2 regions of the Thermocoleostomius sinensis A174 genome follow, and region 1 is predicted to be linked to the other one. Evidence: riboswitches for the same ligand, from Rfam matches in the RefSeq annotation. Region 1 holds a riboswitch; the other holds the start of a gene.
What was found. Region 1 has a riboswitch for cobalamin ahead of OXH18_RS18210 (HupE/UreJ family protein). Riboswitches for the same ligand answer to the same signal wherever they lie in the genome.

Region 1 (16,408 bases):
CACCCGGCGTATTGGCTGGAACCAGAATACAAGTAATGCCAACGTCTTTCCCCTTCCCCAGCAATTGATCCGGATCGTGCAATTTGATCGCCAATCCGATCAGCGTGGCGATCGCGCCCAAAGTAATATAGCGTTTGCGAAAGTTCAAGCGCAGGTACAATTTGCCATTACCTGCGCGAAACACAACCCCGCATGAGGTAATGCTAGCCGCATCTGATCCTGCCTGCGGCTCTGTGAGGGCAAAGCAAGGAATATCGTCTCCGCGTGCGAGACGGGGCAGGTAATACTCCTTCTGGGCTTGCGTACCATAACTGAGCAGCAGTTTAGCCGGACCAAGGGAATTGGTGACCCCCACCGTAGCCGTATGAATGAACGATCGCGACGCAAGTTTCACCATCGTGGCACTATACGCCAGATTAGAAAACCCCAACCCACCATATTCTTTAGGAATCATCATGCCAAAGAATCGTTCTTGTTTCAGGTAATTCCAAACTTCCGGCGGTAAGTCTTTGTGGCGGTAAATCTCCCAATCTGTTGCCATACGACAAACTTGTTCAACCGGGCCATCTAAAAACGCTTGAATCTCTGGTGACAGTTTCGGATACGGTTCATTCATCAACCGTTTGAGATTCGGTGCACCCGTGAAAAACTCTCCCTCTATCCAAACTGTCCCCGCTTCGATCGCCGCTTTTTCTGTCTCTGATATTGTTGGCAAAACACCAGAAATACGAATTGCCCTCATGATTGAATGAGTAATTAAATTTTGACGAATCAAAGGAATATTAAGTCCTGCAATAGCGACAGAAAATATAATTAAGATCCAAATTGATGTATGAAATACAAGTAGAGCCAAGACAAAATAAATTGACCACACCCAAAACGGAACATTAAGGTAGCCAAAAATCGCAAAAAAGAAAATAAAGATTGAAAAGGCGATTGCTAAGGAAATAGAAATCATAATAGTTCACTAAATTAAATAAAAAATTGTAAGGTATAGCATTCAAGCGTTTGCTTGAATACTTTAGAAATCGTACCGATTGAATACCATACCTCTACTGCCAGAATCAGCCTTACACCATCAAATTCTCAAACACTCCTGCCGCACCCATACCGCCACCTACACACATTGTCACCAGCCCATAGCGCACGCTGCGTCGTCTCATTTCGTGCAGTAGCGTTGCCGTCAGTTTTGCCCCTGTCATTCCTAATGGATGCCCTAACGCAATCGCCCCACCATTCACATTGAGAATTTCTTCATTGAGATCAAGTTTGCGAATCACAGCCAAGCTTTGAGCAGCAAACGCCTCATTCAGTTCAATTAAGCCAATATCATTCAGCGTCAGCCCCGCCTGCTGTAACACCTTAGGAATGGCTGCAATCGGGCCAATTCCCATAATTTCTGGCGGCACACCCGCAATCGCAAATCCGACTAACCGTCCCAAAGGTTTAACGCCTAGTTGATTGACCAGGCGATCGCTCATCACCACGGTTGCAGCGGCTCCATCTGACATTTGGGACGCATTGCCTGCCGTGACGGTGCCTTTGGCATGGAACACAGCTGGTAGTTTGGACAAGGCATCTAAGCTAGTATCGGCCCGGGGACCTTCATCGATCTGAAATACTGTATCTTGAGTTTGCAGTCGCTCGTCCTTGTACAGGGTTTCATGAACCTGAAGGGGAACAATTTCCTCGGCAAATTTGCCCGCTTGTATGGCAGCCAAAGCGCGTTGATGCGATCGTAGAGCAAACACATCTTGATCGTCACGGGAAATCTGATACTGCTGCGCTACGTGTTCAGCCGTCAGTCCCATTGTGCAATAGACTTGCGGCATGTTTGTCATTAAATCCGGATTAGGAGCCATGCCATGTCCTCCCATCGGCATCAAGCTCATCGATTCCGCTCCCCCTGCTACTATCACCTCCGCCTGTCCAGTCATGATTGCTTGTGTAGCCATCGCGATCGTTTGCAGCCCTGATGCACAAAATCGATTTACCGTGCAGCCTGCAACTGAGTCTGGCAATCCGGCACGCTGGGCTACAATACGACCCAAATTGAAACCTTGTTCCGCTTCTGGAAAAGCACAACCTAAAATTACATCATCGATTTGCTCAGGCTTCAATCCTGGAACTCGATCGATCGCGGCTTTCACTGCGACGGCCCCCATATCATCTGGACGGATCGTGCGAAGTGCCCCGCGTGGTGCTTTACCAACCGCTGTCCGAACACTACTAACGATGTATGCAGCTTTCATCGTTCTTTCCCTCATCAATTCCTCAACGGCTTCTTCGTTTTCAGTGCATGTGCAATCCGTTCCTGAGTTTTTAGCTGACCCAGGAGTGGTAAAAACGTTTCTCGCTCTAGTTGCAGTAGATATTCTTCGGAAACAAAGCATGGAGCCGTTAGCTCTCCGCCTGTCATGACATAAGCTAAGCGATTAGCAAGATAGCGATCGTAGTCACTGGCAAACCCACTCTGTTGAAAGATATAGGCAGCATGTTCCAAAACAGCCCGCATTGGACGCCCCAAAACTAAAATAGCGTTTTGTCGAGGAGGTGGTGTGTAGCCAATCCGACTGAGATGAAGCACTTGCTGCTTAGCCACGAATAAACGGCGATCGGCATTCATCACGATGTGAGTTGTGGATGGAAGAAATCCTAATTCTTGACCTTCGTAGGCACTATTTGAGACTTTGGCTGTAGCGATCGTTTCAAAGGCGGCTTGCAAGAATGGACGAATATGTTCAGGAGATTCAGTTGCAGCCCGTTCTACCGATCGAGAAACAGTTCGTAGAATACCACCTGCTCCTGGAATGAGACCAACGCTCAACTCCACCAGTCCAATATAGGTTTCTGCAGCGGCCACCACTTGCGGACAAGCCATAACTAACTCACAACCGCCACCGAGAACACGTCCTTGAACAGCAGCAACAATCGGTTTTGAAGCGTAGTGAATCCGCTGAAGAAGTGACTGGAACTGAATAATTAAGGTGTTAATCGCCTCCATATTGCCAGATTGCGCCATCTCAGCAATTTCTGCCAAATTTGCCCCTCCACAAAAATTGGGGCGGTCGTTACCAATCACCAATCCCTGCAAATCATCCTGAGTTTCCAGGCGATCAAGCACCTCTGCCAGTCCGTTCACTACATTCAGGCTCAACGTATTGCCTTTGGAGCGAAACTCGTACAGAGCCACCCCGTCTCCTAAATCGAGTAATGCAGCATCAGAATTTTGCCAAAGCGTGCGATCGGCAATGCGTTTGAGATCAGCCAGATTGATCTCATCAGCTGGTGCTTCCATCCGCACATATTGATACTGCAACTCATAAGTATAATGATGATTCCAATAGAAACTTCTAGCTCCATTGTGGTGCATTGTCTCCACCCAGTTTGGAATCGCAATATGCGCAGCGTTCATGTCTGCCAGCACCGTTTCAAACCCTAGCACGTCCCAAATTTCAAACGGGCCCAGTTCCCAACCAAAACCCCAACGCATAGCTCGATCGATTTCTACCGGGTAATTGGCAATTTCAGGAATCCGTCGAGCACTATAGCCCAAAATGTGGAGCATAGTTTGCCGGAAAAATGCACCCGCTCGTCCAGGAGCACCATAAAGGGCCCGTAACCGATCGGCTAACGGCAACGGCTCGATCGCCGACAAATCGCCCAAATCCAACGACTTGGCAGGCTCATAGGCAAAGGTTTCTCGGTTTAACGAGAGAATTTGCTGGTTCTGTTTTTTGTAAAATCCTTGCCCAGTTTTTGCACCTAATGTGCCCGTAGACACCAATTTACGCAACACTTCAGGTGCCCGAAACACTTCACGGCTCTCATCATTGGGAATAGCAGGATACAAATTTTCGATGACGTACAGCAGGGTATCTAACCCAACTAAATCAGCCGTGCGAAAGGTGGCAGATTTAGGACGTCCGACCAATGTTCCGGTCAGGGCATCGATTTCTTCGATCGTGTATCCTTGGGTTGTCCAAGCTTGTAATCCTAGCATTACAGCATACATACCAATACGATTAGCAATGAAGTTAGGAGTATCTTTGGCAATCACAACACCTTTGCCCAAACCCGATCGTCCGAACCACTGCATTCGCTTCAAAACATCTGGATTGGTGTCAGATGTGGGAATTAATTCTAACAACTTGAGATATCGCGGTGGATTAAAGAAATGCGTACCTAAAAAACGCTGACGGAATGATAGCGATCGTCCTTCTGCAATTGCTTGAATTGGTAAACCACTTGTGTTTGTCGAAACGATCGTGTCGGCTCGAATGACCGTTTCTAACTGCTGCATCAACTGCTGTTTAACATCTAGTTTTTCTACTACTGCTTCAATCACCCAATCCACATCGGCAACTCGGTGAAAATGTTCTTCAAAATTGCCTAATATGACCCGATGGGCGATTTTCTTGGTAAAGAAAATGGGAGGAGATAGTTTCAACGCTTTCTTAAATGCAGTTTCTACCAAATCGTTTTTATCAGATGATTGAGCAGGCAAGTCTAGTAAATGCACAGTCAATCCGGCGTTAGCAAGATGAGCAGCAATCTGAGTGCCCATAATTCCAGCACCGAGTACAGCAGCAGTTCGGAATGGTTTATTCATGATTCTGATAGCCTCCCCCTTAAAGAATCGTAATGAGTTGCTCTGCAATGCCTCTAGAAAATTCAGGTATATTCATTCCGGTGTAAAGCATAAATGGCACGATCAATCGCAGCGTTGTCAATCGCGGATTCAATGATTGAGCAAAAACAGGACAAGTTGCGTCGGGAAGGTAAGAACACAGTAAATCAATCACTTCAGACCCAGCTTGCTCATTGATATTCCATTTATCTGCATCAGGGCTTGTCAAAACTTTGATATTTTGAGGTCTTACCTGAGGCGTTATTTCAGCAAATAATGCCTTAACTTCATCAGTCAAGAGTTGTAGTAGAGCCGTCCGGCTGAGTGGTTCGATCGAGTTCTGTTCAGCGTTAGAGATAATATCTGGATGAATCAATCGGAATTGCTTAACGATGGCCCAGTATGGCAAATGACAATTCGCAACGTTGACTAAAGCTTGATACAAGGCTAGTACACATGGATGCTTCAGTAAGGCATCATTAGGTGAATCAATTCCAAACTCCAATGCATAGCGGTGCAAGGCTGCTAGATTAGGAATAATCAATAAAGCACACGTTTTTTGATCGGCCCCGATGACGATTGTTCGATCGACGAACGGTGATTGCATTAGACGTTGCTCAATAGGTTGTGGAGCAATGTATTTGCCAGTCGAAAGTTTAAACAGCGATTTTTTTAGTCCTACGATCTTTAAAAATCCATCTTCAGAGATCGTTCCCAAATCTCCTGTATGGAGCCAACCCTGCGAATCAATTAGCGATCGAGTGGCTTCAGAATTGCGATAATAACCCGGTGTGATGTAAGGACCACGAATCAGAATTTCGCCATCCTCTGCGATCGTTAGTTCAACTCCCGGAATGGGAGTACCAACTGTTCCGGGGCGGTTGTGAGAACCCCGATTGCAGCATACAACAGCACTGGCTTGTGTGAGTCCATACCCCTGCATCACTGGAATACCCGCGGCGGCAAATACCGTAGCCACCTCGGCGCGCAGGGCGGCTCCTCCACAAATGAGATGCTGCAAGCGCCCTCCAAACACCGATCGCCATTTTGCAAACACCAACCAATCCGCTAGCGTTAGCAACCCTGCATAGACCCCGCTTGGTTGATGTTCCATTTCGTAGCGTTTTGCCAGTCGCATCGCCCAGCGTAGCAGCAGGCGCTCTACAATTGAAGAGGCTTTGTGGCTATGTTCCAGAATTTTGCTATAAATCTTCTCTAGAAACAGCGGCACCGTGGTCAACACAGTAGGATGTACTTCCTGCAACTGCTTCATCACACGATTGGGGCTAGAAAAATAGATACTATGACCATAATTGATGTGCCCATATAACAGCGTTCGTGCTAGAACATGGTTGAGGGGCAAAAAGGAAAGCACAACCTCTTGTGCTCCTCGTTTGAGGTTTGGAATGACCGAGAATGAGGTTAGCGCGTTAGCCGATATATTTTCGTGGGTCAGCATCACTCCTTGCAGTTGCCCCTGTTCGTCGGGAATATATACAATCGTGGCTAAATCATGCGCAGCGATGGCGTCATGAAGCGATCGAGGATTGATTGTAGATGCCTGTCCGTTGTGCTGAATTTCTTCGAGTGAGAAAACTTGAAGACATTGAGGAACTGTTGGATGGGATTGCTCCAGAGACGCTGGGTGCAGCAGCATAGGAATATCTAGACAAGCAGATTCAGGAATCTCTTTGGTGGGGAATTGGCTTCCAGGTGTAGAAGCGGAAGTGATCCATTGCGATCGAACTGCCTGCCAGTCTTCAGGAACGCTTACGACAATAATGTAGCGAAGCTGAGGCATATTCCAAAGATAGGGCAAGATTTGCTGCAATAAATCTAAATTAGAAACAATCAGCACTCGCGCTTCACTGTGATCCAGTACGAAAATAATATGTTCAAGGGTCTGAGTTAGATCAATCGGGACATCAACTAGGTTTGCAAGCAAGCAACCTAAATCAGCCACGCAAAAATTAACATCGCTGTGCATCAATAACGCTACTCGATCGCCTTTCTGCAACCCCAACTCTAGCAAGCCAACCGCCAGCGATTCGACTGCCGTTTGAAAGGCTTGATTCGACAACGATTGCCATCCTGATTCAGTCCACTGATTAAACGCATGAGGGTTGGGAACTTGAAGAGAAGCTTCGTTCAACAAGGAAGGTAAGGTTCGCCCCAATCTCACAGTAAGAGAATCAGGCGAAACAGGTTTGGTGGTTTTAGTTCCTATCATCTTCTTTAGAAGAGCAATTCTCTTCGGCGATCAGTAGTTTTTAAGAAAGGCTATAACTACACAACAATGCAAATTAGACAAAAACAATCAATTAAGAGGTGCAAGATGAAGTGCAGGATATAATTTCTTTCATAAGAAACCTTTTTCTGATTAACAGCAAAAGCAGAGCCATCAAGCTTGAATAAGCTAATGTCAAGCAAGGAAGCAATCGTGCAATAAGCAGCGTATTGAGTTAGATCAGGGTTGATAAATAATTTGTATTTCAAGCAATGCAAGATCTACTTGTGCAATCGGGCACAATTAGATTGTTGATGCTGATGACTGACACCTGAAGTGCCAATATCTTCAGTATCTCCTTTCAGTTTGGTAGTAACTAGCAACAACTTTCATGGCTCGAGAAAATTGACTCCAACACGTCTCATTTCTCTCTAGCTAGTAGCTTTAGTGTAGCCATTCAATAACGAATTTGTCGGATTTTATACATTTCTTGAACGAATGGACGTTGAAAGATTAAGATACTTAGATTTTTGTGAGAGTTGATTACTGATTTATCGGCTTTTCAATCGTTGCTGATAGTTTAATCGGAAGACTTTGTGAATAGCGTAGTAAATTGCATAGAGACCGATCGTCCACATTCCATCACGTACAAAGATGCGCAGGAGAACATCGACCGTCAAACCGTGCATTCCCACCCATTGATGGACTAGCAGGGTGCTGCTTTGGTAAACAGTGAACCCCAGCAGCAGCGCTACTCCTAGCCACAGGAGTTGTCCTACCCAACCGTGATAACTAAACATTGGGCGCATTGAAGCGATCAAGGCAACCAGAATACTTCCTAAGCCCATCGTCAAGCCCCACAGCAGCACGATCGCATTCAGTGGATACTGTCGAATCGTGAAACCAACAAGCTGATTGACGAACCAAATGCACACCATCGCTACGATCGCCTGGTTGCGACGGAGGGTTACTCCCGCCAGAGTAGCAAAACTAACTAGTGGCACGTGAGGATAGATCAAGTTACTAACGCTGCCGATTGCAATCAAACTGACGTACCATCCTTTGCTTACAGCCACTATCTAAAATCCCTCACTTTCAATTTGTCACAATGCTGAGAAAATCGTTTCAACAATTAGGGTCGATAGAAAAGCAATACCTACGCCACAAATGACAAACCCAGCAAACCGAAGCGGCAAATTAGGCAGTTCAGTGGCTTGCTTGAGAACCGCTTTACCAATGAAAAAAGCGGCAATAGCCACTGCGAGTTGAATCACAGTGAAGCCTGCCAGGTAGGCAACCAGCGGCGTCATTTCTGCACCAAAGATAGATTCTCCGTAGGCATAGCCATGAAACAATCCACAGATTGCAGCTAATCCAGTTAAAACCCAGCTATTGGGCTGCTGCTTCAGGGTCAGAAAAATACCAAATAGCAGCACCGATCCAGAAATGAAAAGCTCAGCCGCTGGTAATGTGATTTGCATCAAGTGGAACACGGCTCCTGCTACTGTTGACAGCACAAAAGCGATCGGAATCTTGATTCCTTGACAACTAATCGCAGCTAGTAATCCAACAGACACAATAAATGCAAAATGATCGGCGCCAATCACAGGATGAGCCAGACCTGACAGAAAGCCTTCAACGAAATTGGCGGGAACTCTCTCTCCCATTGCGTGGTGAGCTAGTGTAGGAGAGTTGCTGAACAAAAAACTGGCGATGATTAGAAATATTAGAAGCCCTGCTTGCTTGAAGGGACGATCGCAGCGGATTAATCTAGAAAAGCCAGAATGTTGGTTCATCCGTACCTCGCAGATGAAAAGGGATGGATTTGCGATCGGCGGGCATCCTGACTCAGAGAGGAAACATCTCATCACAGTTGCGGGACAGCGCCGGATTTGCACCGAACTTTCCCCCTTGCGTCTGATGGCTGTTCCCCATCAGAACCGACGTTACCTTAAGAGATTAGCATGGTCAGGGCGGACTAATGCAAAGTTACGGAATTGACACAAAGCAAGTTAATGCAGTTTCAACGCCTCTGCTTCGCGTTCACCACACTGCTCCCTTACCGAACAGTTAAAACATAGCGCCCTTGTCCCTCCGAGTCATAGGCATTGGCAATGATACGATAGGTTCCCGTCACCGGGAGGGTGATGGTCAAAGTGGAGTTGAGTGTATTGGAAGCAGCATCATCGTTCTCACCAATGACTTGATCGTTGGGCCCTAGCAAAATTAAGTAGGTATCAAAGTCACTGCTTTCTAGGGAAATGGTAACGGTTTGACCGGCGTTTCCTTGAAAGCTATGCTCCTCGTATAAACTGCCATCTTCCAGCTTCGGTGAACTACTACCGAGGAGACCTTCCGTTTGAAGAATTGCGACTGTTGGTTGAGGGTTTGTGGCAATAGTTGACAGTTCTAGCTGATAATTACCTTGTTCTCCAGCAGCATACGAATTAGCTAAAATCAAATACGTGCCATCATCTGGCAATGTCACACTGAGGCGGGAATTACGGCCGCCACCACTGTCGTCATCTTGAGCCAAAGCGGTTCCGGTAGGAGATAACAAAATCAAATACGGATTCAATTCGCTGCTACTCATATGGATGACCACTTGCTGTCCTGCCCTACCCGCGAATGAATAGGCATTGAAGTAGCTATTATCGGCTGGCAGAATACCACTGTTGTCATCTAACCTGCCTTGAATCTGGCTATTGAGCGTTAAGGGTTGTACAGTGCGTTCTTCAACAAATGGGGTTTGCTGTTGAGCAGTTCGTGGGGCAGCCCCTTGGTTAACAGCCGCTAAAAAGGGTTGAATTTGTTCGATCGGAATAGCAAAGCCGATGCCGATATTTCCGGCCGATCCTCGTGGAGCATAAATAGCCGTGTTGACACCAATTAATTCCCCTCGGTTGTTCAACAATGGCCCCCCGGAGTTGCCTGGATTGATCGAAGCGTCTGTTTGGATCAATCCTTGTTCCCGATCGATACGGCTCACAATTCCCTGCGTGATGGAGCCTTGGAAACGTCCGAAGGGATTACCGATTGCAAACACCTGTTGCCCCGTGCGGACAGACCCTGGTTCAGCAATGCGGACGGTTGGAAAGGAATCGTCTCCTTGCAGACGAACTACCGCTAAATCGAGACCCGTTTCTCCATAGCCAATCACCTCGCCCACATACTGAGTGCCGTCCGCTAAAATCACTGTCACCGATCGGGCATCTCCAACCACATGGGCATTGGTTAGCACCAACCCATCCGAGCGAATCAACGTGCCACTCCCCGTCGCACTGTCGGATTCGATCGAGACAACTGCCGGACTAACTTCGGCATAAACTGTTTCTGCATCTTGGGCTAGTGCAACGCGAGGCGCAGATCGGCCAAACCCAGATACACTGAACCACTCCACCGGAGACATCGCGTTAAATAGAGTTAGCCCCAGGGTTGTGCCCACAACAATCAGACCCGACGATGCGAGACGGAGGACTTGAAAACTCATAAGACGTTAAAGCAACTCAGCGAAAGCAACTTAAAAAACAGACATAGAACAAGGTTGTAGCCAGAGGTACAGCGCTATTTTAGCCGTGAAGCAATCAGGCTCGGTCAGCGAACGGTCACGGTATAGGCCCCTTGCCCGGTGCGTTCATAGGCATTGGCAATAATTCGGTACGTTCCAGTGACCGGTAATGTGACGGTCAACACCGAGTTGAGCGTTCCAGCCGACGCATCGTCATTTTGTCCAATCACCTGTTCATTTGGACCGAGCAAAATCAGATAGGTATCAAAATCTTCGCTCTCCATCACAATCGTCACACTCTGTCCTGCTTGTCCTTGGAAGGTATGTTCTTGGTAGAATGTCCCATCGGCTCGAAGCACCTGCGACTCTGGCCCTAACCGTCCCTCTTCCTTCAGCAAAATTGGGCTTAAGCCAGTGGTAGAGAGGGCTAGTGTGTACTCTCCGGTTTCACCAGCGGAATAGGTATTCGCCAAAATGGTATAAATGCCTTCGGTTGGTAGCGTCACCTCGATCCGCGAATCTCTGGCCCCATTGTCCGTACCTGCTTGAGCAACATTGTTTCCTTCTGGCGAGAGCAAAATCAAATAGGAGTTAAATTCCTGGCTATTCATTTCGATAATAACCCGTTGTCCAGCATCGCCCTCGAAGGTGTAGGCGTTGAAGTAGCTATTATCGCTAGGGAGAACGTTACTTTCCTCATCCAGCTTTCCTTTCACTTCGATCGGTTCGTTGTTGAGGGCCAACCGTTCAGCAGCGGCTCCACCCGCTAACAGGGGAGATTGTTGGGGAGCCGTGGGGGCTCGCCCTTCTTCAACGGCAACCAGAAACGAATCTACGCGATCCGTAGCAATGGCAAACCCAATTCCCACATTGCCAGCTCCCGCACCAGGGGACAGAATGGCGCTGTTGACTCCAATCAATTCTCCGCGACTATTGAGCAATGGACCACCAGAATTTCCAGGATTAATGGCGGCATCGGTTTGAATTAACCCGCGATTGCGATCTAATCGGCTGACAATGCCTGTGGTGAATGTGCCTTGAAAGCCAAACGGACTGCCAATCGCAAACGCCCGCTGACCAACCGCCACCGCTTCTGGATCGGCAACTCGCACGGTTGGAAAATTGCGTTCGTTGCTGACAATACGAACGGCGGCCAAGTCCAGTCCTCCCTCTCCATAGCCAATGACCGTCCCTTCAAATTCTCGACCATCGGCAAGTTTGACCGTCACAGTTTCTGACCCTGTCACCACATGGGCATTTGTCAACACCAGCCCATCGGGGCGAATAATGCTACCACTGCCACTGCCTGTTGCAGTTTCGATCGCCACCACCGCCGGGCTAGCTGCTTGGTAGACGCGAACATTCACCCCCTCTTCTGGATCATCGGTTATGTTGGTCTGAGCAATTGCTTGTCGAGTTCCTAATTTCAGCGTAAAAACCTCTAGCGGTATAAAAGCGTTCAGTCCTATTAAACCAAGAGCCGTTCCGGCAACAGCTAAGCTAGAGGACGCTAACCGAAAAAAATTGATAGTCATGCTCACCACTTGTTGATAGGTACAGTACAAAGCCCTTTACATAGAAATACACAGGCACGATCGCACCAGTTCGCGTTTTGGACGTTCGTTGAGAATTCACACTGAACTCGCAACCTTCACTCGCTCGTTGGATGACACAGAGGGTTTGCTTCAGGGATCTTGCGTAAACATGCGTAAACAAAAGATTGCTGTGATTGCCATCGACAAGCCCTATTTGCATTGCATTCATTGAATGCCGATTCTCACGTCAATCCCAAGCAAAGCCTTTCTCTATTTCTGCTTACTATCAACCAGAGATGTCAATGTTGAAATTGTTAATATTTTTGGAGTTCCACCCTGCCTATTGAGAATTAAATAGACTAGCTCAAATTCCATAAAAAATTGATAGCTTCACCTTGTAGTTAAACAACTCTACTAAAAAAACAAAGTAGGGACGCTAACCGAACGCCCCTACTCCTAAACATCAAATCCACCGTGAGCTTGTACGATCGGCATGATCAGCGGTTACTAGCCAACACCCTAGCTCCAATCGTCAGAGCGATCCACTGGCTGATAATCAACATAATCAGAGGCAGCGTAGTCTGAACTGCGGCGACGGGATGCCTCAGACGGACGGCTGCGCTTGGGGCGAGTCGGCTGATCGTCGCTAGCGCTACTGGGTCGAATCACTTCACGACGAAACGACTGCTCACTTGAATCGTCATCCCAAGTACGTTCCGAGCGATCGGGAGGCAAACTGGAAGATCGGGACGAACGAGGGCGACGAGGGCGATCGCTGAGGCTGGGACGTTCGCTGCCACGCCGAGGTGTTGAGCGACGGGTATCGTCATAATCATCGCGGGGGCGAACCTCTTCACGAGTTCCCCGAATTCGACGATTCACCGGGAACCGATCGCGTTCATCTAGTGGAGGATAATCATCTAGTTCTGCACGGTAAACTCGGCTGACAGGGCGCTCCTCATCGACAACAGGAGTATTCCGTTTCGCCTGCTCCGTAGCAATTCCTCTCAAACGAACCGCTTCATAAGCAAACCAGATAGCTGAAGCCACAGACAAAGTTTGAGCAAATTGCAGAATCGGGTCAAGCCGCCAACCTTGGAAGAACAAGATACCGCCACACAGGAGAGCAATTGCCGCAAATACGATATCCTGATCGCGAGCCAACCCCGGACGCATGGTTCTTAGAGCATATAAGCCTGCCCCTCCTAGCGCCAGGGCAATGCCTAGAAAGCTAGCCCAGTTAAGTCCAACGTTTACCATTACCGTTCTCCGATGTTATGTCCCTATGTTAACGACTCTGGGCATCAAATCTCTAGCAGGATTTTTAATGAAATCGTGAGAAATTGATTCTGATCAATCAGATCCGACAGAAATCGATCGAGCCTGAAGGTCTGAAATTTAGATTGATGCTACTCTATATGCTGCTTTATTTAAGCTGTCCTCTATCTACTTATAAGGTGATACTTGGGTAAAACCACATTCGTTGATACCAATGATACAAAAATGGCTAGGACAAGCTGTCGCTCTACCACATTAGGGTCGCCAACTTTATCCTAGCTATTATGGAGACAGGCTTGTCAAGCAATTGTGTCAAGACTAAAGGGTGTCACACCTATTCACTGGACAAATTCACAGAGCAATATATGACTGAGTTATGAGCCGCGCTGGATCTTATCTTTCTGACTAATGAAGACGAGACCCACCACAACAGGAATGACCACAACAACAACACCAGCCAGCAAGCTGTAAAGGAAATTAGCAAGAGAGGGTGTCATAGAACTTTATCCGTAGGTTCAGGCGAGTTATTCATTAATCATCTTATCGGTCTGTTAAACCTTTGAAAAGATGAATCAGAAAAGCAATCTGGAACTGATGACTTTACAGCCCGCCAAGTAAGGATAATGATTGAATTCATGCTTCGCACAACCAGCGATAAAATATGAGACAGCACAGTTACAAAGCTTAAAATATGCCTGCCATATCGATCGCAACCTGGATTCTGGCTCTCGTGCTAGGGATCATGATTTTTCTGTTCATCTTTCGGATTGTCTTGACTTGGTATCCTCAAGCAGATCTTCAGCGCTTTCCCTTCAACGTTGTCGCAGTTCCGACTGAACCCTTCTTGAGTCCTACCCGCAAGTTGGTTCCTCCGATCGGAGGAGTCGATATCTCGCCCATTATTTGGGTAGGAATTTTAAGTTTGGCAAGGGAACTGTTGTTAGGACAGCAAGGGTTGTTGACCATGATGAATCGAGTGCCCTGATATCAGGCTAAGAGGGTGTTTGAGAAGCCAGGAAGGTCGTAAAAAAGCTCACTCAGTGTAGGCTGCGAATAGCAAATATCTACAGCCCTGAGTGAGTCAGATGAGTAAAGCATATCCCAGTAACCTAACCCGCGCCCAATATGAGGTTTTGAGTGAATTAATTCCAGCAGCAAAGCCAGGTGGTCGTCCTCGCAGCGTTGACCTGTGGGAGGTGCTCAATGCCATGCTCTATGTTCTGGTTGAAGGCTGTCGTTGGCGTTCTTTACCTGGTGATTTCCCAGCCTGGCAGACGGTGTACACGTACTTCCGCAACTGGCGATTGGACGGCACCTGGATTTCCATTCATGACCAGTTGCACCAGTGGGTTCGCATCGATGCGCAACGCTATCCTAGTCCATCAGAAGCGATCATCGATAGCCAAAGCATCAAGAGTGCAGCAGGAGTTCATCAACAAGTTGGCTTTGATGGAGGCAAGCTGATTACAGGACGCAAACGATTTTTAACGGTGGATACGTTAGGACTGGTTTTGCGGGTGTTTGTGAGTGCGGCAAACCTGGGGGAACGCGAAGGGGGCAAACGTGTCCTCAAACGAGTCAAACGGATGAAGAAAAAGGTTTCACGCTTAATCACCATTTGGGTAGACGGCGGGTTCGATGGCGCCCCTTTTCTGATGTGGGTGATGGATGTTTGTCGTTGGATTGTGCAAGTTGTACTGCGACCTGAGCAAACCAAAGGCTTTAGCTTGCTCAAAAAGAGGTGGGTGGTAGAACGAACTTTTGGTTGGCTAATGGGATGCAGACGGTTGGTCAGAGACTATGAATTATTACCAGAGACATCAGAAACCTTGATCTACCTTGCCATGATTCGGATTATGGTGAGGCGGTTGGCATAAATTTGACACCTCAAATCTTTTCAAACACCCTCTAAGGGTCAGAGATAAAAGTGATAGATAAATGAAGGTTGCAGTCCTGTCTGTTCTGTCCTTATCCCTAATCCTTAATATGCTTTGATTTTTAATTTGATTTGGTCGAGTGTTTTCCGCCAGACGGGGGTCTGACCCGTGGGTTGAGCACCAATCGGTGGTTTCTCTTCACCTAAGTAGCGGTAGTGTTCCCATATTTCCCAATAGGGGCAACCGGGCTGAATCCGCATTCCAGCCCAGTGCAAATATTGTAAAGGTTGATTCACTTTAGGATCAAAAAGCCGATCGCCCTGTATTTGAAAATGGGGACTGCCTGCCCAGTTTCCGGGCGCTTTGCCGGGTCGGCGGACAATATTGAAGCGTTTGGGAATCTGTTTCAACACCATGTAATTCATGATGGGCTGATCGGAGGTTTTCTGAGAAAAATCAAAATAGTCGGGATGGGCGGCACACTCTTGAAAAATAGAGTAGAGATCGGACTCAGAGATGCGATGCTGCTTCGATCCCCAAAAGCCGCCGTTGAAAATATCGCCACACTCTTGCTCAGTCAAAACCCCTGCCTCTAGTACCTTCGGCGTAAAAACGTTGGCGATCCCGCCTGCGTGCTGGTAGTCGGCACAGATAAAGTCGTACTCGGTCAGGTAATTCAGGTTGTCAATGATTTTTTCAAAGACCACGATATCCGTGTCGATATAAATGAATTCCTCGAAGGGTCCAAACCAGCAGGCTTGCTTGCGGAATTGATTAGGGCGGGCAAAAAATCCCTCCCCAAAAATGTCATATAGCTGACGCGATAACCGATCGATGAACTCCAAATCTTCATAAACCGTTACCCCAAATTGATGAGCTAACACATCGGCGACATGGTGATAGTGCTCGTCATAGGGAATCAGCACAACGGGCGTCTCAGCATCATAAACCCGAATGCTTTTCAGTAGGGCGATCGATTGCTCTGTGGCGCGATCGTTGGCGGTGATGTAGATACCGCGATTCATACCAGTTCTCCTTGAGATAGTCTAATTTCGAGCCAAACCCAACTTCCGAAACAAGCGCTTCTGTAGGCTCGGCGATGCATTGTAGGCCCTGGGTTTTTGAGAAAAAACAGGGTGTTGCTCTGGTTCGTGCAAATAGCGATAGTGCAAGAACAGATCACGGTAGGGAAAGTCAAGATTTTCGCCGCTACAGACCCGGTTCACGAGGCTAGACGTTAACCCGATGTAGTGAATGTAGGTCAACGGATTGCCTTGGTCGTACAGAATTCGATCATGCTCGGTGAACTTATCCGAGGTAATGCAACAGCCCGTTCGCTGCTCGGGTGGTAGC
Region 2 (16,408 bases), 420 kb from region 1:
ACTCCAGCACTTCCAACTCTCGTTCGGTTAACGGAGCCGTTTCAATTAACTGCTCATATTCTGGCTCAACGCCCTGAATGGCAACGGTTTTTGACTCTATTGACTGAGATTTAGACGGCACTCGCACTTGCCGGAGCACAATACTGGCAATGGCGGGATCAATCCAGGAGTTGCCCTCATGGGTGGCTTGCAAGGCTTCTCGTAGCCGATCGATGCTGATATCTTTCATGCAATAGGAATCTGCACCGGCTGCAAACGCAGCGAGTACCGAATCTTCGCTGTCGTGCATGGTCAAAATCAAAACTTTGGTGGGACAGTCTTCATGTTCAGCCTGAAATTGCCGAAACTGTCGAGTTAACTGAATGCCATCCATATCTGGCAAGCCAATGTCCACGATCGCCACATCGGGTTTAGCCGATTCCAGCAGCTTCAACCCTTGCGTGGCGTTTGCAGCCTCGCCCACCACCTGAATGCCCTCTTGACGCTGCAATGCGGTTCTTAAACCAACCCGCGTCAAATCATGATCTTCAATTAGAGCAACATTTATTTCGCCCATCGCCAATAATCAACAATACTCGCTATAGGTTATACATGTAGGCGTAACAATAGTACGCTAGCTTTAGATTATTGAAGATACAACCTCTAAATACATCTGCCTGTAGTATTAGACATGATCTGCAATTGGGGCATTGCTTGCATTGAGGGTAGCCAAAGCCCTTTAGAAAGGCTTACTCCTTGAGCAGTAGCAAAGGAACGAAGCGGTAATGGCATTGGCCGATGTGAAGATTGTCTTGGTCGAACCAGCCGGGCCGTTGAATGTTGGCTCGGTGGCCCGTGTCATGAAGAATATGGGACTCCATCAGCTTGTGTTGGTCAATCCACAATGCGATCGCTTCAGTTCAGAGGCTCGACAAATGGCCGTTCATGCCATCGATGTGCTGGAAGCGGCTCAAATTGTGCCCACTTTACCCGATGCCTTACACGGCTGTCAGCGAGCCATTGCCACTACCGGACGCCGCCACACAACACTGAATCTGCCGCTAGAGCCACCAAGCAGCGCGTTATCCTGGCTGATTACAGCCAGTCCTGTCCCGGCGGCACTCCTGTTTGGACGCGAAGATCGAGGCTTAACCAACGAAGAATTAAACTATGCTCAGCGATTGGTTTACATTCCCACCAGCCCAGACTATACTTCTCTCAACTTGGCGCAGGCTGTTGCCATCTGTTGCTATGAATTGCATCTATCGGCCACTCGTGAGAATCTGACTGAAACAGACAGGACAATCACAGAAAAGACGATCGTTCCTTCTGCGTCCTTGGCCCCATCTACCACTAACCTAGCCTCCCTAGATGTGCTGGAAGGTTTCTATCAGCACCTTGAATCCCTGTTGTTAACCATTGGTTACTTGTATCCACACACCGTCGCCAGCCGCATGGAAAAGTTTCGGCAATTGCTGAATCGGGCTTATCCTTCACCCACCGAAATGGCTTTGTTGCGCGGCATCTTGAGCCAAGTAGAGTGGGCGATTAGAAAAAGCGAGAGCAGGAAAAAGGATGAAGAGCAAAGATATCAGGATAAATAGAAAGTAGCTGCGTAGCTAAGTAGATAAGCTGTTCCCGACTCCCGACTCCCGCCCCTGCCCCTTGCTCTTGCTCTCATGAAACGAATGGTTAAAAATTAGCAACGAAGTAGGCCAAGCGATCGATTTTTAGATAACTTTCAAGGGAATAATTTGCCAGCACAACTTAAAAGCTGATTTTGCGGGCTTTAGGTGATTTTGATCAACCGTGCGGCAGTTTATTCAACCATGCGTACACCCAGTTTTTTATTACGAGGTAGTGTCTGTGCTGGAATCAGGCAACCAGGTTACAAGGCCGCGGTATTCATCGCCCCGTCCCTTGGCGTCTTCCCATCAACCGCCATCCCGTCCATCTGGTTCACGCAGAGCCGCGCCGCGCTCTGGGCTGAGTCGGCTGTTGCTAGGGTTGATATCACTGGGTGAACGCACAACTCAACCCAGGCGCAATCCCAGACGCGACCCCCATCAGCCGCGGCGAGAGCGAATTCTGATGCCGGAGAAACCGTCGCAACGGATTCAACCACCGCCCTTGTCTACACAGGCACCCTACGATCGTGTTGTTCCATTGGACGGAATACATTCTGCGGCAATGCCGCCTATCTCCAATCCTCGCGTTTCTCATCAGGGTCAGGCGTTACCCCGCCGAGTTCAGCGCATCAGAAGCAGACCAAGCGGTCGCGGCGATCGCCAGTCGGGTAAGGGAAATATTGCTCTGGCTCCTCGCAGTAGGAAACCTCATCAAACAGCCAATGCTACCGCACGCCGTTCGTTTTCGCTGGCGGCCTTTACTCAAGGAATGCGCTTGGTCATATTGGGTGTGGGGGTGTGGGCGATCGTCGGAACAGTGCTTTCTATCTCAAATCCGTCTAGTCAATCAGGACAAATTAGCCAAGCGGCTGCCGACAACTTGCAGACAGCTACAGACGTTCAGCTTGTTGGAGCCACTAGTCAGTCTGAGTATTTATCGCGGTTAGAGTTGGGTCGTGAAATGGACGGACTGGGCATTAAAGTCGCCGCCCTGACCCGCGATTTGCCAGATTTGACCCCTGGTGTGTTTGTGGTGGATCTCGATTCAGGAGACTACTTTAGCCTCAACGGAGATCAAACTTTCGCCGCCGCCAGTATGATCAAAGTCCCAATTTTGGTTGCTTTCTTTCAAGAGGTTGACGCTGGGAAAATTCGTCTGGATGAAATGCTAACGCTTCAAGAAGGTGACCTAGCCAGCGGATCGGGAGATATGCAGTTTGCCGGAGTAGGGACCCAATATTCAGCCTTGGAAACGGCGATCAATATGATCGTTATTAGTGACAATACAGCCACCAATATGCTGATTCGGCGGTTGGGCGGCATCCGTGTATTGAATCAGCGCTTTCAAGAATGGGGCTTACAACAAACTGTCCTCCATAACCTGTTGCCGGATTTAGAAGGAACGAATACGCTTTCACCAAAAGAACTGTCGAATTTAATTGCCCGCGTCAGCGAAGGAGAATTGGTTTCAATGAAATCGCGCGATCGGCTGCTGAATATTATGGAGCAGACAGTCAACAATTCGCTGTTGCCAGCCGGACTGGGGGATGGCGCGTCGATCGCCCATAAAACTGGAGATATTGGGTCGCTGGCAGGTGATGCGGGTTTAGTAGACATGCCCAACGGTCGGCGCTACGCCATTAGCGTCATGGTGAAACGTCCTCACAATGATGCTCGTGCCTATGAATTGGTGTATCAAATCAGCGCTGCTGCTTACGAGTACTTGAATCAGACCATCAGCAGCCCGGTGAATAGCTCCATTCACACTAGTCCTGCCAACCTACCACCATCCCCCGATCCAGCCCTGTCTCCCAGTACAAATCCTCCTGCTCCAAATCCAACAAACAGCAATGAGGTGACGCGCTAGGGCGATGTGGGACAACCTGTAATGATCTTCATCATTACTAGAATGGCTTGGCGCAACCGCTTGATAGTTTTCCTTTACAAGACAGAGGAAAACCAAGTCGCATCAGCGATTTCACAACGCTAGGATTGTTTGAGCAATCAACTTTGCAATCGATCGACTTAGTTTTCAAAACTTAGTTTATTCACCGAATTATTATTCGCTTAGCGCAGTATCCACCTCCTGCAAGCAATCGGGGTCAACATAGTGGCAGGTGGTTTTGTCCTGACAAATTAGTGCCCATCCTGACTGTTCAATCCCTACCAGTGTGTAAAGAGTATCTCGAACGAAAAAGCCTTTGTGGTTCCGAGTATCCGGCTTGACTTCAATGTTGTAGATATCTGACGTAATCATAATTTCCCCTCTGCATTCAATGAACATTTCAAAATTAGAAAGTATTGAAAAAATAAAAATAATTATTCTTGAATTCTTCTATTTGAATTCATCCTATCTTTAAATCCAAATATATTTTGTTAATTTGCATGACGATCGAAGCGTTGGTTGAACGCTAATTTTCAGGGTAATTCTTGCTCAAAATAAATATGATCTAGTGCACTGATTTTGCGCAACGAAGTCGTCTCAATGGCTAGGGTGCAGCGGTTTTTTAAGTTGCGATCGCCCGTTTTGCAACTCGGTTCAAAGCCAATCTAAATGACAATCATCTGTGGCTTCAAGTTGTCCTACTCGAGAAGTACTTCGCCATTTATATTACGTATTACACAATCGGCGACTATCTGATCGCTGACCAACTGACAAACCTCGATTCCCCTCTCTCCGAGCAGGAGAAGGACGTTAAAAAAAACCCTCAATCATTTCGACTCTCCGTTGCCCTATCTAGGAGCAGGAGTCGGGAGATGAGGGGGCAAAGATATCTTAGTGAGCCAGTATCTGCTATTTAAAACTACCCAAACGCTATCAAACTTTGGTTGAAACTTTGGTTGACAGACAAATCTCAACCCGCCCGCTAATTGGTTTACCAGAGTCGGCGAAAGACGTTTGCACTGCAATGCCGAATGAAGGTCTATTCAACAAATCCGCCAGATGAACGAGTCAGACGCTACACCAATCGAAAGATAAAGGGATAGCGGAATGGTTGATCAGGGTTATTGAGGCAATGAAACACACCCCAAAGCGACAAGCCCCAATGATACAGAAACCAAATTGGACCAAGGATGAAACCAAGTAGCCCCAACGTTAGGAAGGAGAGGGCTGCAATAATGGCTCCATACACCCAAACATTAATATGAAAGTTGATGGCCTCTTTGGCATTTTCCTTGACAACCCCATCTTCTGAAACAAACAAAATAGCAATGGGAATGCCGATCGAAGCCACCAAGGCGCTAATAAAAATAGAACCGTGGGCAGCGGCTGATAATAACTTACGCTTGTCCGTATCAGACGATTGCATCTGTCCTCCTGATGCACTTATTTTGTTTGCAAATGGAATACAGCTACATCCTACCGTTTTGCCTTTACGTTTGAATAGGGAAGGTTACTGTCCCGATGTGAGGGTTTGCCGAACCGATCGCAATTGAGTGCTTTCCAGTTGCTCGCGAATGTCTGCCACCAGTTGATCGATTCTCTCCTGGGTGGAGTTCCAAGAACACATCAGTCGCACTCCTTCTGCCCCAATGAATGTGTAGAATTGCCACCCCTTGGTATACAGTGCTTGAATCACAGATTCTGGCAGCTTAATAAAGACAGCATTGGCTTGGCGAGGAAACATGAGTTCAATGCCCTCGATCGTCAATAGCTGATTTTCCAAATAGGCTGCACATTGATTCGCATGACTGGCATTGCGAAACCATGCTCCGGTTTCCAGTAGTCCCAGCCATGGAGCCGAAATGAAGCGCATTTTTGAAGCCAGTTGTCCGGCTTGCTTACAGCGGTAGTCAAAATCCTCTGCTAGTTGCCGATTAAAGAAAATAATTGCCTCGCCCATTGCCATGCCGTTTTTCGTGCCGCAAAAACACAACACATCCACGCCACTCTTCCAGGTCAATTCAGCCGGAGTTTTATTCATAGCGACCACCGCATTGGCAAAGCGGGCCCCATCCATGTGAATTCGCAGGTGGTGTTTTTGAGCAATCTCATGAATTGCCAATAGTTCATCGATCGTATACAACGTACCGACTTCTGTTGCCTGCGTTAGGCTGATGACCTTGGGTTTAGGATAGTGGATATCATTGCGTTTAGTGACGATCGTTTCGATTGCCTCAGCCGTGAGCTTGCCGTTTTGTCCTTTTCCTAGCAGCAATTTAGAGCCATTAGAAGCAAACTCCGGTGCGCCGCACTCATCGGTTTCAATATGGGCCATTTCATGACAAATGACGCTGTGATAGGACTGGCACAAAGCCGCTAACGATAGAGAATTGGCAGCCGTTCCATTAAAGACAAAGAAAACTTCGCAATCTGTTTCAAACAATTCTCGAAACAAATCAGCGGCTTTCTGAGTCCAACTGTCGTTGCCATAGGCTGGAGCATGACCTTGATTCGCTTGCAGCATATACTCCAACACTTCTGGACACATGCCAGAGTAGTTATCACTGGCAAATTGCTCTAAATTAGCATTCATCATGACGGTAAGCGTAGAAACAAAAGTTCATCGCATCATTCAGGCAGATTTGCTGCAATCAGTTGCTCCCAAGCTTGGATGACACGCTGTAACGCTGATGGTAACTGATCGATCGCCGTATCAGCGTATCGGACCGTACCACCTCTGCCCATCACTGTAATTGTCCGAGTATCGGCTATAGGTGAGCCATAGTAAAGACCGTTGAAATGGCTAAAACTATACTGTTGTAATTGCTGATCAAACACTTGCACTTGTCGCGGAGAAAGTCGAGCCAGTTCAGTCACAGTCTCCACTCCTTGCTCCTCGACAAACTGTACTACTTGCCCATTTTCCAACAGCAGCATTTTACTGGCTGTTCCCGAAAGCCCGTCCTTGGTCGTCATTTGAAACACAACGTTGTTGCCGGGATAAAACAGTTCTTCAGCCGGAATAAACGAGAGACCGATCGCACCAGTTATGGGGCTAGCTGTGGCATTGAAGCGCACATCTGACCCAGTACCATCACTGTGATAGACCCAGCTTTCCGTTGGGCTAGTCACGATCGCCTGCCAGCCATCGATGGCAATCTGCGTACAAACCCCATTTGGAGGCGCCATTCCCAAACATCCATCCCATAGGCGAGGTTGGGCCTCCACGAGTTTAAGCTCTGCCACAGACAAACCAGACTCTTGGGCAGCCACTTTCAGGATGCGATCGGCTACTGTATCTGGCAGCATGGTTTCATCGGTTGTTGTTGAGTGAGACTGCAATCGCAGCGTTTGCCCTGTTTCGTCGGCGTGATAGACCCATCTTTGCGTGCCGTCTGTCAGTTCAATTCGCCAACCCGGAACGATCGCTTGGGTACAAAATTCGCCAGGAGTCGCCAACTCTAAACACCCATCCGACCATACTTGCCGACGATAATCAACAATGCTTAATCGCCGACGTGGAATTTGTAACTGACGGGCCAAGTCGCGGCGAACTCGGTTAGCAAGGTGATGGGGCAACCGGTCGCACGAAGTATGGGACTGACGAATTCTGGAGGTTGACGCGAGCGATGGCATGGGCTGTAGCCGTTCTGTCGCCAAACTTAATTCAGTGTGAAGCACACCCAACATTAGCATGACAGTAAGGGCTGCCATTTTGGTTGTTTGATAACCAGCGGTTAATTTGAAGAGTCGAACTATACGAACCATAGGTGTTATCCCAATCAAGCACCAAATCAACGAGGAGTTTTGTTTAGTGACACTGGGCAATGTCTTGCCACAACCAGTTGCGCTAGATTTAAGAGCCAGAAAAAATTAGTGCTCCTTGACGTGATCCAAATCACATAATTCGGACTAGGTGACAGACGATTTCAACCATCACTTAGTGCCCGATCGCCCAGCAGACGAACAATTGGCATTTTTTCGTCAGGCTGAACTGTGCAACAGGGGGCTTCAAGCGAAAAGTTCACAAAATATGGCAAGCGAGCAACTTGCAACCTTTTTTGAATTTATGTAAAATTTAGTTACACAAGGTTGATCTCAAGCGAGGTTTAAGCACTATGGAAACGCAAGAGCCAAAGTTCGGTTTTACACGGTTTGCTGAAACTTGGAATGGCCGCTTAGCTATGCTGGGTTTTGCAATCGGTTTAGCGACTGAATTCATCACCGGTCAAGGAATTCTTTCCCAGCTTGGCTTAATGTAATCGTTACAACAGTGATTGAATTTAGTGCATGATTCAACCGGGGGTGCAGAAGGGCAGCACCCCTTTTTTCGCGTTTCTAATTATTAACTCTATTTTTTCATGCTGCATCGAATTTGTGCTGCATGAAATTCACCCCACTGCCTGCGGCTCCTCCCGTTAACGAGGGGAGGTTGGGAGGGGTCGCTATACTGCGCAACCTAACAGCGAAAACGAGTTTTAATATTAACAAGTGTTTCAAGTGTTTAGTGTCTTGATTGGTTTAACCTTTGGTCAACTTTTATGGTTTGTCTATTAGTTTATCAAGGGCATGTTAGTATCAGGTAGCAATTGGTTCTGATGGGAAACAGCCATCAGACGCAAGGGGGAAAGTCTGGTGTAAGTCCGGCGCTGTCCCGCAACTGTGATGAAGAATAAAATGTTTGAATCGTATTTTCAAACTATATGCTTCTGAGTCAGGATGCCCGCCAATTGGTTGATGTTTTTCATCTGCGAGGCACGGGTGATGCTTAATTTTGTACTAAGAATTGTACTAAAAATCAGAGTTAGAAGTCTGTCTAATTCAGGAGCGATCGGGTTTTAGCTTCAGGTAATTCGATTGAGTTTCAGGATAGTTGTATAAAATCAGCACGTTGATGAGGTGACTGATTTTTTGAGGCTTGGGAATAACTTTTCTGGCTTGCTGCTTCCATTTGCCTAATGATCACAGTTGATATCGATAAGTGACATTAGTGAGATGTTTTTAGAAATCGACGATTGTCACAAAAAGTTGCGCAATTAAACGCGATTGAAACAGTGCAATTACTTGTACAGAAGATGCAAGCAAGATAGATAACAGCAGAATGGAAGTTCACTCTTTACTCAACCCTGATGACCAACGGTTACTATTCGTTGTGTACCAACTAATTGATCAACATCTGGTTCACCAATGACTCAACACACACTATTTGTTTGTACGCTTTGCCGTTCTTCTAAAGACAACTCAACGGCTAACGCTGGAGGACAGGACTTGTTCGATCGGCTTCAGCAAGAACTTAAAACACAAAACCTAGAAACCGCTGACGGTAACGTGATGCGTCTGCAACCTGTGCGATGCATGGGATCGTGTAGCCGCTCTTGCATGGTAGCGTTTGCCGCTGCTAATAAGCTGACCTTTATTTTAAGCAATCTTTCTCCGGGACGATCAGTTGCGGATTTATTGCAATTTAGTCAGCAATACCTGTTTCACCCTACCGGACATGTTCCTTACAAAGAGCGTCCTGCCTTAATTCGGAACAATCTACTCGTGGTTCTACCCCCTTCACCTGTTGAAATCAGCGCATTGAGTCAGTCCAATTAAAGTCAACTACCAAGCGACTTCAATCGACCCCAGTCGAACAGATTCACTATACCGAACACTTTACCAAGACACCTAGCTGCATTGCATAAGCTAGGGAAATTTTTACTGAATTAACAATCTTCAATCAAGTTGCTTGGTTGAGGCTATTGCTTGAAAAGTTGGTCTGACAGAATGGGAGCATCCCTGAAAGTCAACGCCACTATGGTCAAACCTCTTCATCAAGCGATCGCCGAAGTTTCCTTGGTTGCCCTACTCGGTGTTCTGGTTGGTGTCCTCATCACAGACGCTCCCATCCACTCAGTTCTGCTACCTGTACCGCAGACCTCGGCTACACAGCCACTTTCATCAGATTCAGTTCAGGTGAATACGATTCAATCAACTCAATCAACCACTCAATCAACCACAAATATGATTTCAGAGTAGTACCTCAGATGGAAAGTTGATTAGCTTAGCTACCTCTTTAGATAGATTATTTAAAGATCAAATCACTCATTCAACTATGGATAGACGAGAACCAGTGCAAGGCACGTTAGGTTAAAGATCTGACCTAGGGTCAATCCAAGCAAGTAGCCTCTACAGTTTACTGTAGGGGCTATCATTCATTTTGGCGATCGATAGGATTGCTGGTAAAGATTGAGAGCAGGGGCAGGAAGACGAGAGCGGATACGGCAATCCAATACCAACAAAGGATGAATGCCAGGGTGGCGGCACGCAAGGAAAATCCTGTTGCACTTGCCTCAGCACTCCATCGGGCAGGCTGCATAAAACATGTTCTGATCCCTGATAAATAAAGATGCTGCTTGCTTTATTGAAGGAGCTTACCCAAAAGTACCCGACCGGGTACTGTTATCAGACTCTAATATTTGGCACAGTAAAAGAAGAGAAAGAAAGAGCTTCAAGACAAAGCACTTAACATTCTCTACACTCCAAAGCTACTTTTATCACGATAGTTTTTGGAACGATCGAAAACCTATTTCTATCTAAAAGGAACACTCAAATGGCTAATTACTATGTTGGAACTGCTGGTACCACTCCGATCAGCCGTAACAGCTATAGCGTAACCACTACCGATCCTACAGATGTCTTTTCGTTTGATGTATTTGGCTCCAATCAAAATATCAACCTGAATCTGCACAATATCCGTTACGGTGATGCTGATATTCGCTTATATCGTGACAACAACTATAACGGTGTTGTAGATGCTAGCGATACTTACATCACCGGTTCGGCTCGCGGTGGTACTTCTGATGACTCGGTAAACGTGAGTGGTTTATCTGGCGGTCGTTACTTGGCTCAGGTGTATCGCTATAGTGGTACTGCTGTTTATTACGATCTGGATATTTCCACGGCTCGTCCGAGTAACTTGTTGTCAAGAGAAGTCAATGTTGGAGCGCTGACCAGCGATCGAAACTATGGCGGTTCGATCAGCAATTACAATACAGCCGACGTTTACTCGTTCTCGTTGGGATTCTATGCTGGCGTTAATATTAACCTAACAGGTCTCAGCAACGACGCAGACATTCGTCTGATTCGTGATAACAACAACAACGGCATCGTGGACTCGGGTGAAGTCGTGGGTAGCTCGACGCGGGGTGGTACATTGAGCGATAGCATTCGCACCGATTTGTCTGGTAATTACTTCCTCCAAGTCTATCAATACAGCGGTAGCACAGGTTATACCCTCAACTTCGATCATTTCACCACGACTTACGCTTAAGTCGAGTTTCACTCAACGCAGCGGGAATTGACTGCTGTAATCGGGGTCTAATTCCCAACGCAAAAACTACCTCGTAAACAGCCTAAAAGTATTGCTAGATCAATGATTAGGTCATATTACTAGACAATACTTTTAGGTTTTCTTCGCCGCTGTCTGGACTCTCTTTGTCCAAAGTCCTAAAGGACTCTAGTGGAAGTTTGAAATCCTCACAACCTGTTTATTTATCAAGTTCTTATCTCCGATCGCCGCTATGTCTACCACGCTTCAAATTGATAATCGCACCATCACTGCTGAAGAACTAGTCTCGCTACTGACTCATTATCAAATTATTCCTCAAGTTATTTGCGAGAGCATTATCGATCGCGCGATTGCCACCATTGAATGTACGCCTGAAGAAACAGCCGCTGCCTGTGCAGAGTTTTCCCAACAGCGGCAATTGGCATCAGATACGGAACTCCAAACTTGGTTATGGCATTATGGTCTAGACCAAACTCAAGTCGAGCGCCTTGCAACGCGCCGTTTAAGAATTGACAAATTTAAGCAACAAATGTGGGGACATCGATTAGAGTCGTATTTTCTTAAGCGTAAAGATCAACTCGATCAAATCATTTATTCTGTGATTCAAGTTGAAAACCGAGATATGGCCAGTGAGCTATTCTTTCGCATTCACGAAGGAGAACAGTCCTTTGCAGAGGTGGCCCGCTTGTATTCTCAGGGTCCAGTAGGTGGAGTGATTGGGCCGATCGAATTTGGGAAACTGCCAGTTGGGCTGCGCGAATTTCTCTACACTCGACCAATTGGAGAAGTGCAACCTCCTGTCGCCTTTGGCGAGTCACAAATAATTGTGAGAGTTGAACGAGTGATTCCAGCCACTCTAGACGAGACAATGCGAGAACGCTTATTGCAAGAACAGTTTGCAGCATGGTTTGATGCCCAAGTTGAGCAATTGCCCGACCCAGACAAGATCTGGATGGGAGCGTCGCGCAATTAGCCATGTGGCTTAGAACCCTTCCCTCACGGGAATTATTCTGTTTAGTTAATAATGCGCACCTCTTGGCAACTCCCGTTCTACACTGAGACACATAGCCGTTGAGTCGCACTTTTGTACTATTGTGTCAGCCACTGTTGATTTGCATACGATTCATACCTATCAGTTTCCAACACGCATTCGGTTTGGCTCGGGTGCCCGCACAGAATTACCGCATGTTTTGTCTAGCCTAGGCATCCAGCGTCCATTGGTGGTTACCGATCGCGATGTCGCGCAATTGCCTTGGTTCGCTTCAATTATGGAATTGCTGGCAGATTTCAACCCTGCGGTCTTCAGCCAAATTTGGGGCAATCCTGTTGTCTCACAAGTGGAGTCCGGGTTGGCAGTTTGGAGAAGGCACGCAGCAGACGGCATTGTTGCCATTGGGGGAGGTGCACCCGTGGATGTCGCCAAGGCGATCGCACTAATGGTGAATCATCCCGGCCATTTATTTGAGTATGAAGACGGCAACCCCAACGCGCGTCCGATCAATCAACCCATTCCACCGATTGTCGCTATTCCTACCACCGCTGGGACAGGCAGCGAAGTGGGGCGCAGTGCCGTAATTTCGGATGATCAGACCCACGAAAAGAAAATTGTGTTTGATCCCAAACTGTTGCCCTGTGTGGTGCTAGCTGATCCGGATCTAACATTGGGCTTGCCCAGCAAAATCACTGCTGCTACTGGAATGGATGCTCTGACACACTTGGTAGAAGCGTATTTGGCAAAAGGCTTTCATCCTATCTGTGACGGCATTGCCCTAGAAGGAATTTCCCTAGTTGCCCAGCATTTAGTTGATTGTGTGCAATTTGCCCAGCGATTAGCCGCCGGAGGAACACTGTCTGATCGCGAAATCGACGCACATCTGTTGGCACGCAGTGGTATGTTAAATGCCTCGATGATGGGGGCGATCGCGTTTCAAAAAGGATTAGGCGTGACGCATTCTTGCGCCCATGCTTTGTCCACGGTGTGCGATCTGCATCATGGATTGGCTAATGGGGTAATGTTGGCGGCGGCGATGCGATTTAATTTACCCACCAGCCCCGATCGGTTTTTGCGCATGGCGCGGCTGGTCAATCTACAAGCCACCGACGGACAGGCGTTCATTGATTGGATTGAAACCCTGCGCGACACCGTTGCGATTCCGGCAACCCTGACCAAACTAGGGATTCCTAAAGACACAATCGATCGCCTCGTAGAAGTGGCTCTACGCGATGGTTGTCATCTATTGAACCCGCGTCCGGTAAGCCGATCGGATTTTTATGCGATTTTTCAAGATGCGTTTGGTTCCTGAATTGGGCAGTACCCGTAAGTCTGCCTATACGATGTTGTTTATCCCTCATCCCCTATCCCTTGTCCTTCTTCCATGCCTGACACCCTGCATCTGATCAACCCGGCGACTGAAACGCTGATTCAAGCGGTGCCGATCGACGATGGAACAACGATCGCCCAAAAAGCACAGCGGGCCCACATGGCTCAACCAAGCTGGGCAAATCGTCCTTTGTCCGATCGAATTGAAATACTGCAACGGTTTCGCGATCGGTTAGTGCAGGAAGGCGATCGATTGGCAGCATTGTTGACTTCTGAGACGGGCAAGCCGATTACTCAGTCATTCAATGAACTCCGAGCCACCCCCAGCCGCATTGACTTTTTTCTGAGGCACACGGCTCTGGTGATGGAACCTGTGATCATGCACCGCGATCCGGCGACGGATGTCATTCCTGGGACGGCTGCCCTTGAAGAAGTGGTGACGTATGAGCCATTGGGGGTAATTGCTAATATTTCTGCCTGGAACTATCCCTATTTTGTCGGCACGAATGTATTTATTCCAGCGTTGTTGACGGGGAACACGGTGCTGTACAAACCCTCGGAATTTGCCACCTTAACAGGATTGGCGATCGCCGAGTTACTGTATGAAGTCGGTGTTCCCAATGACGTATTTATTCCGGTAATTGGAGGCGGTGTAGCAGGTGCAGCGCTGTTGAACCAACCGTTGCAGGGCGTGTTCTTCACTGGATCACATGCCACTGGCTTGAAAATTGCGGCGGCAGCGGCTCAACAATTGACGCGGGTGCAGTTGGAATTGGGCGGTAAAGATCCGGCGTATGTCTGTGAAGATGTATCGGTATCAACCGTGGCAGCGGCGCTAGCTGATGGTGCATTCTATAACAATGGACAAAGCTGTTGTGCAGTTGAGCGAATCTATGTTCATCAACATATCTATGATGCGTTCATTGAAGCATTCATGGAGGCAGTGAAAGGCTTTCAATTGGGCGATCCAACTGATGCGGCAACCTATCTGGGCCCAGTCAGCCGCAAACCTCAACTAGCTGAACTTCAGCGACAGGTGGATGACGCGGTGCAAAAAGGGGCTAGGTTGCTCTGCGGTGGTGCACGTGTCGATCGCCCTGGTTGGTATTTTGCCCCCACAGTGTTGGTCAATGTGAATCACGAGATGGCAGTGATGCGCGATGAAACCTTTGGACCAGTGATTGGTATCCAGAAAGTGGCATCCGACAATGAAGCGATCGCGTTGATGAACGATACCGCCTATGGATTAACCGCCGCGGTTTACACACCCGATCGCCCGCGTGCAGTCAACATTCTCAGCCGTGTGCGCAGCGGTACGGCCTATTGGAACTGCTGCGATCGAGTCAGTCCCTACTTGCCGTGGACAGGTCGCGGTCAGTCTGGCTTTGGTTCTACCCTATCGCTGGACGGCATTCGATCGTTTGTGCAGCCACGAGCGTGGCATTTGCGGCAGAGTTATTAACCCGGCAACTGTTGTCACGACATCTTCTCTTTTTCTGGGAGAAGGGGGATGAGGGGGGCGGATGCAAGATCAAATATGGCCGGGTTAATAGGAGGCATGAATTAGATCGGTGATGGCATTCAAGAATTCCTGTTCTAAATACGGTTTGGTAAAGTAAGCGGTGGCTCCCAAGTGCGTAGCCAACCAACGATGTTTTTCGTTGCTGCGCGACGTTAAAATTGCAACTGGAATTTTGGCTATCTGTGGATTTTGGCGACGATAGTTAAGAAACTCAAAGCCATTCATGTTGGGCATTTCCAGGTCGCAAATCACCAGTTGAATCGAGGAACGCTGCTCAAGCTGATCGATCGCTTCTTGTCCATCTCGGGCTTGCACAACGCGAAATCCGACGCGCTCCAACGAAATGGCCAGCGAGCGGCGCAGGGTGGCTGCGTCATCCACTACCAACACCGTGGGAGATTGTGCAGTTTTAATGGGAATGGCGGATGTAGGCAAGGCCGCCGCTAACCGGGGTGAGGAAGATGCGGGAGAGTTGGAGGGGGAGTCGGTGACTGGCTGCAACACGGTAGCAAGCAGCGCCATCGCATCAATTACAGGGACTAAACTGCCGTCCGCTAAAATCGTACAGCCGTAGGTGTAACTGGGAGCGGCGATCGTGGTGCTAAAGGGTTTGATCACCAGTTCTTGCTCGGTAATGACCTGATCGACTTCTAGAGCAAAGATCTGCTGATCTTTGTGAAACACGAGCATGGGGGCTGCCCAGTCGCGGGGGGAAGAAACCGAGACAAGCGCCTTGCTGGAACCCGTTTCTGGCAGTGGACAGCGATAGTCGAGCAGATCAACTAAGCGATAAACTGGAATAATCTGCTGCTGCCAGAACAAGAACCGCTGATTGCCATATTGTCGCGTTTGTTCAGGGCGTGGAGTCAAGATTTCTGCAATGTGTTCCACAGACAGCGCCAATGTTGCAGAACTAACCGCACAGATCACCAGTTTTGTGATGGTTAACATCAGCGGCAACCGCAGCGTGAAGGTAGTGCCTCGACCGGGAGTTGTTTCCACGGTCACGGTTCCTTTTACCGCTTTTAGTTGCGATCGCACTACATCTAAACCAACACCGCGCCCAGACAACTTGCTGACTTGTCGAGCCGTTGAAAAACCTGGTTCAAAAATGAAGTCAAACAAGTGAGCAGGCGGAGTAACGGCCAGTTGATCTGGTGTTAGCCAACCCAATTCAAAAATTCGCCCCCGAATGCGATCAAGATTCAGTCCTTGACCATCATCACTAATTTCAATAATGGTTTGATTTCCTCGATGATATGTGCGAATTTCAATCGTACCTTGTTCTGGTTTGCCTTGCTGCTGGCGCACCGATGGCAGTTCAATTCCGTGATCAAAGGCGTTACGAATTAGGTGCAGTAGCGGATTATAAAGTTTTTCCAGAATTGCTTTGTCTACTAACACCTCGGTTCCCACCAGTTTTAATTCCACAGGTTTGCCGTAGGTAGCAGACAAGTCACGCAGCATTCGCGGAAACCGATTCAACACCTCACCGATCGGCACCATGCGGGCCCAAGTAATTTCATCTTGCAAATAGGTAAGGGTAGGACGCTGCTGGTTCAGCATTTGCGTAGATTGCCGCACATACAACGCCACATCATCCACAGCTTCTTCCAACTGCACCACTTCTTCGATGATGCTTTGCAATTGAGCATGAAGCAAGCCATAGGAATCAATTTCCAAAGAATCGAATTCCACCGTGGTACTCGAAAAATCTGTGGAAGACGGCGCACCTAACATA

Region 2: another riboswitch for cobalamin. It lies ahead of OXH18_RS19935 (DUF1636 domain-containing protein); the one in region 1 lies ahead of OXH18_RS18210 (HupE/UreJ family protein).

Annotation. Positions count from the first base shown of each region.
Region 1 covers NZ_CP113797.1:4,201,175-4,217,582, reverse strand. Annotated here, with positions in the region: gene OXH18_RS18235 (acyl-CoA dehydrogenase) at 1-958, opposite strand, end outside; gene OXH18_RS18230 (thiolase family protein) at 1,071-2,252, opposite strand; gene OXH18_RS18225 (3-hydroxyacyl-CoA dehydrogenase/enoyl-CoA hydratase family protein) at 2,267-4,612, opposite strand; gene OXH18_RS18220 (AMP-dependent synthetase/ligase) at 4,632-6,860, opposite strand; gene OXH18_RS18215 (hypothetical protein) at 7,409-7,933, opposite strand; gene OXH18_RS18210 (HupE/UreJ family protein) at 7,961-8,653, opposite strand; cobalamin riboswitch at 8,674-8,817, opposite strand; gene OXH18_RS18205 (trypsin-like peptidase domain-containing protein) at 8,917-10,347, opposite strand; gene OXH18_RS18200 (trypsin-like peptidase domain-containing protein) at 10,452-11,900, opposite strand; gene OXH18_RS18195 (Ycf66 family protein) at 12,420-13,160, opposite strand; gene psbX (photosystem II reaction center X protein) at 13,553-13,675, opposite strand; gene OXH18_RS18185 (YggT family protein) at 13,870-14,163, shown strand; gene OXH18_RS18180 (IS5 family transposase) at 14,264-15,055, shown strand; gene OXH18_RS18175 (Npun_R2821/Npun_R2822 family protein) at 15,160-16,080, opposite strand; gene OXH18_RS18170 (Npun_R2821/Npun_R2822 family protein) at 16,102-16,408, opposite strand, start outside.
Region 2 covers NZ_CP113797.1:4,621,560-4,637,967, reverse strand. Annotated here, with positions in the region: gene OXH18_RS19975 (response regulator) at 1-556, opposite strand, end outside; gene OXH18_RS19970 (RNA methyltransferase) at 765-1,583, shown strand; gene OXH18_RS19965 (serine hydrolase) at 1,900-3,474, shown strand; gene OXH18_RS19960 (hypothetical protein) at 3,667-3,864, opposite strand; gene OXH18_RS19955 (DUF4870 domain-containing protein) at 4,568-4,918, opposite strand; gene OXH18_RS19950 (threonine aldolase family protein) at 5,003-6,085, opposite strand; gene OXH18_RS19945 (hypothetical protein) at 6,121-7,260, opposite strand; gene OXH18_RS19940 (chlorophyll a/b-binding protein) at 7,611-7,754, shown strand; cobalamin riboswitch at 8,066-8,237, shown strand; gene OXH18_RS19935 (DUF1636 domain-containing protein) at 8,680-9,090, shown strand; gene OXH18_RS19930 (hypothetical protein) at 9,292-9,513, shown strand; gene OXH18_RS19925 (hypothetical protein) at 10,088-10,807, shown strand; gene OXH18_RS19920 (peptidylprolyl isomerase) at 11,058-11,798, shown strand; gene OXH18_RS19915 (iron-containing alcohol dehydrogenase) at 11,920-13,128, shown strand; gene OXH18_RS19910 (aldehyde dehydrogenase family protein) at 13,201-14,607, shown strand; gene OXH18_RS19905 (hybrid sensor histidine kinase/response regulator) at 14,692-16,408, opposite strand, start outside.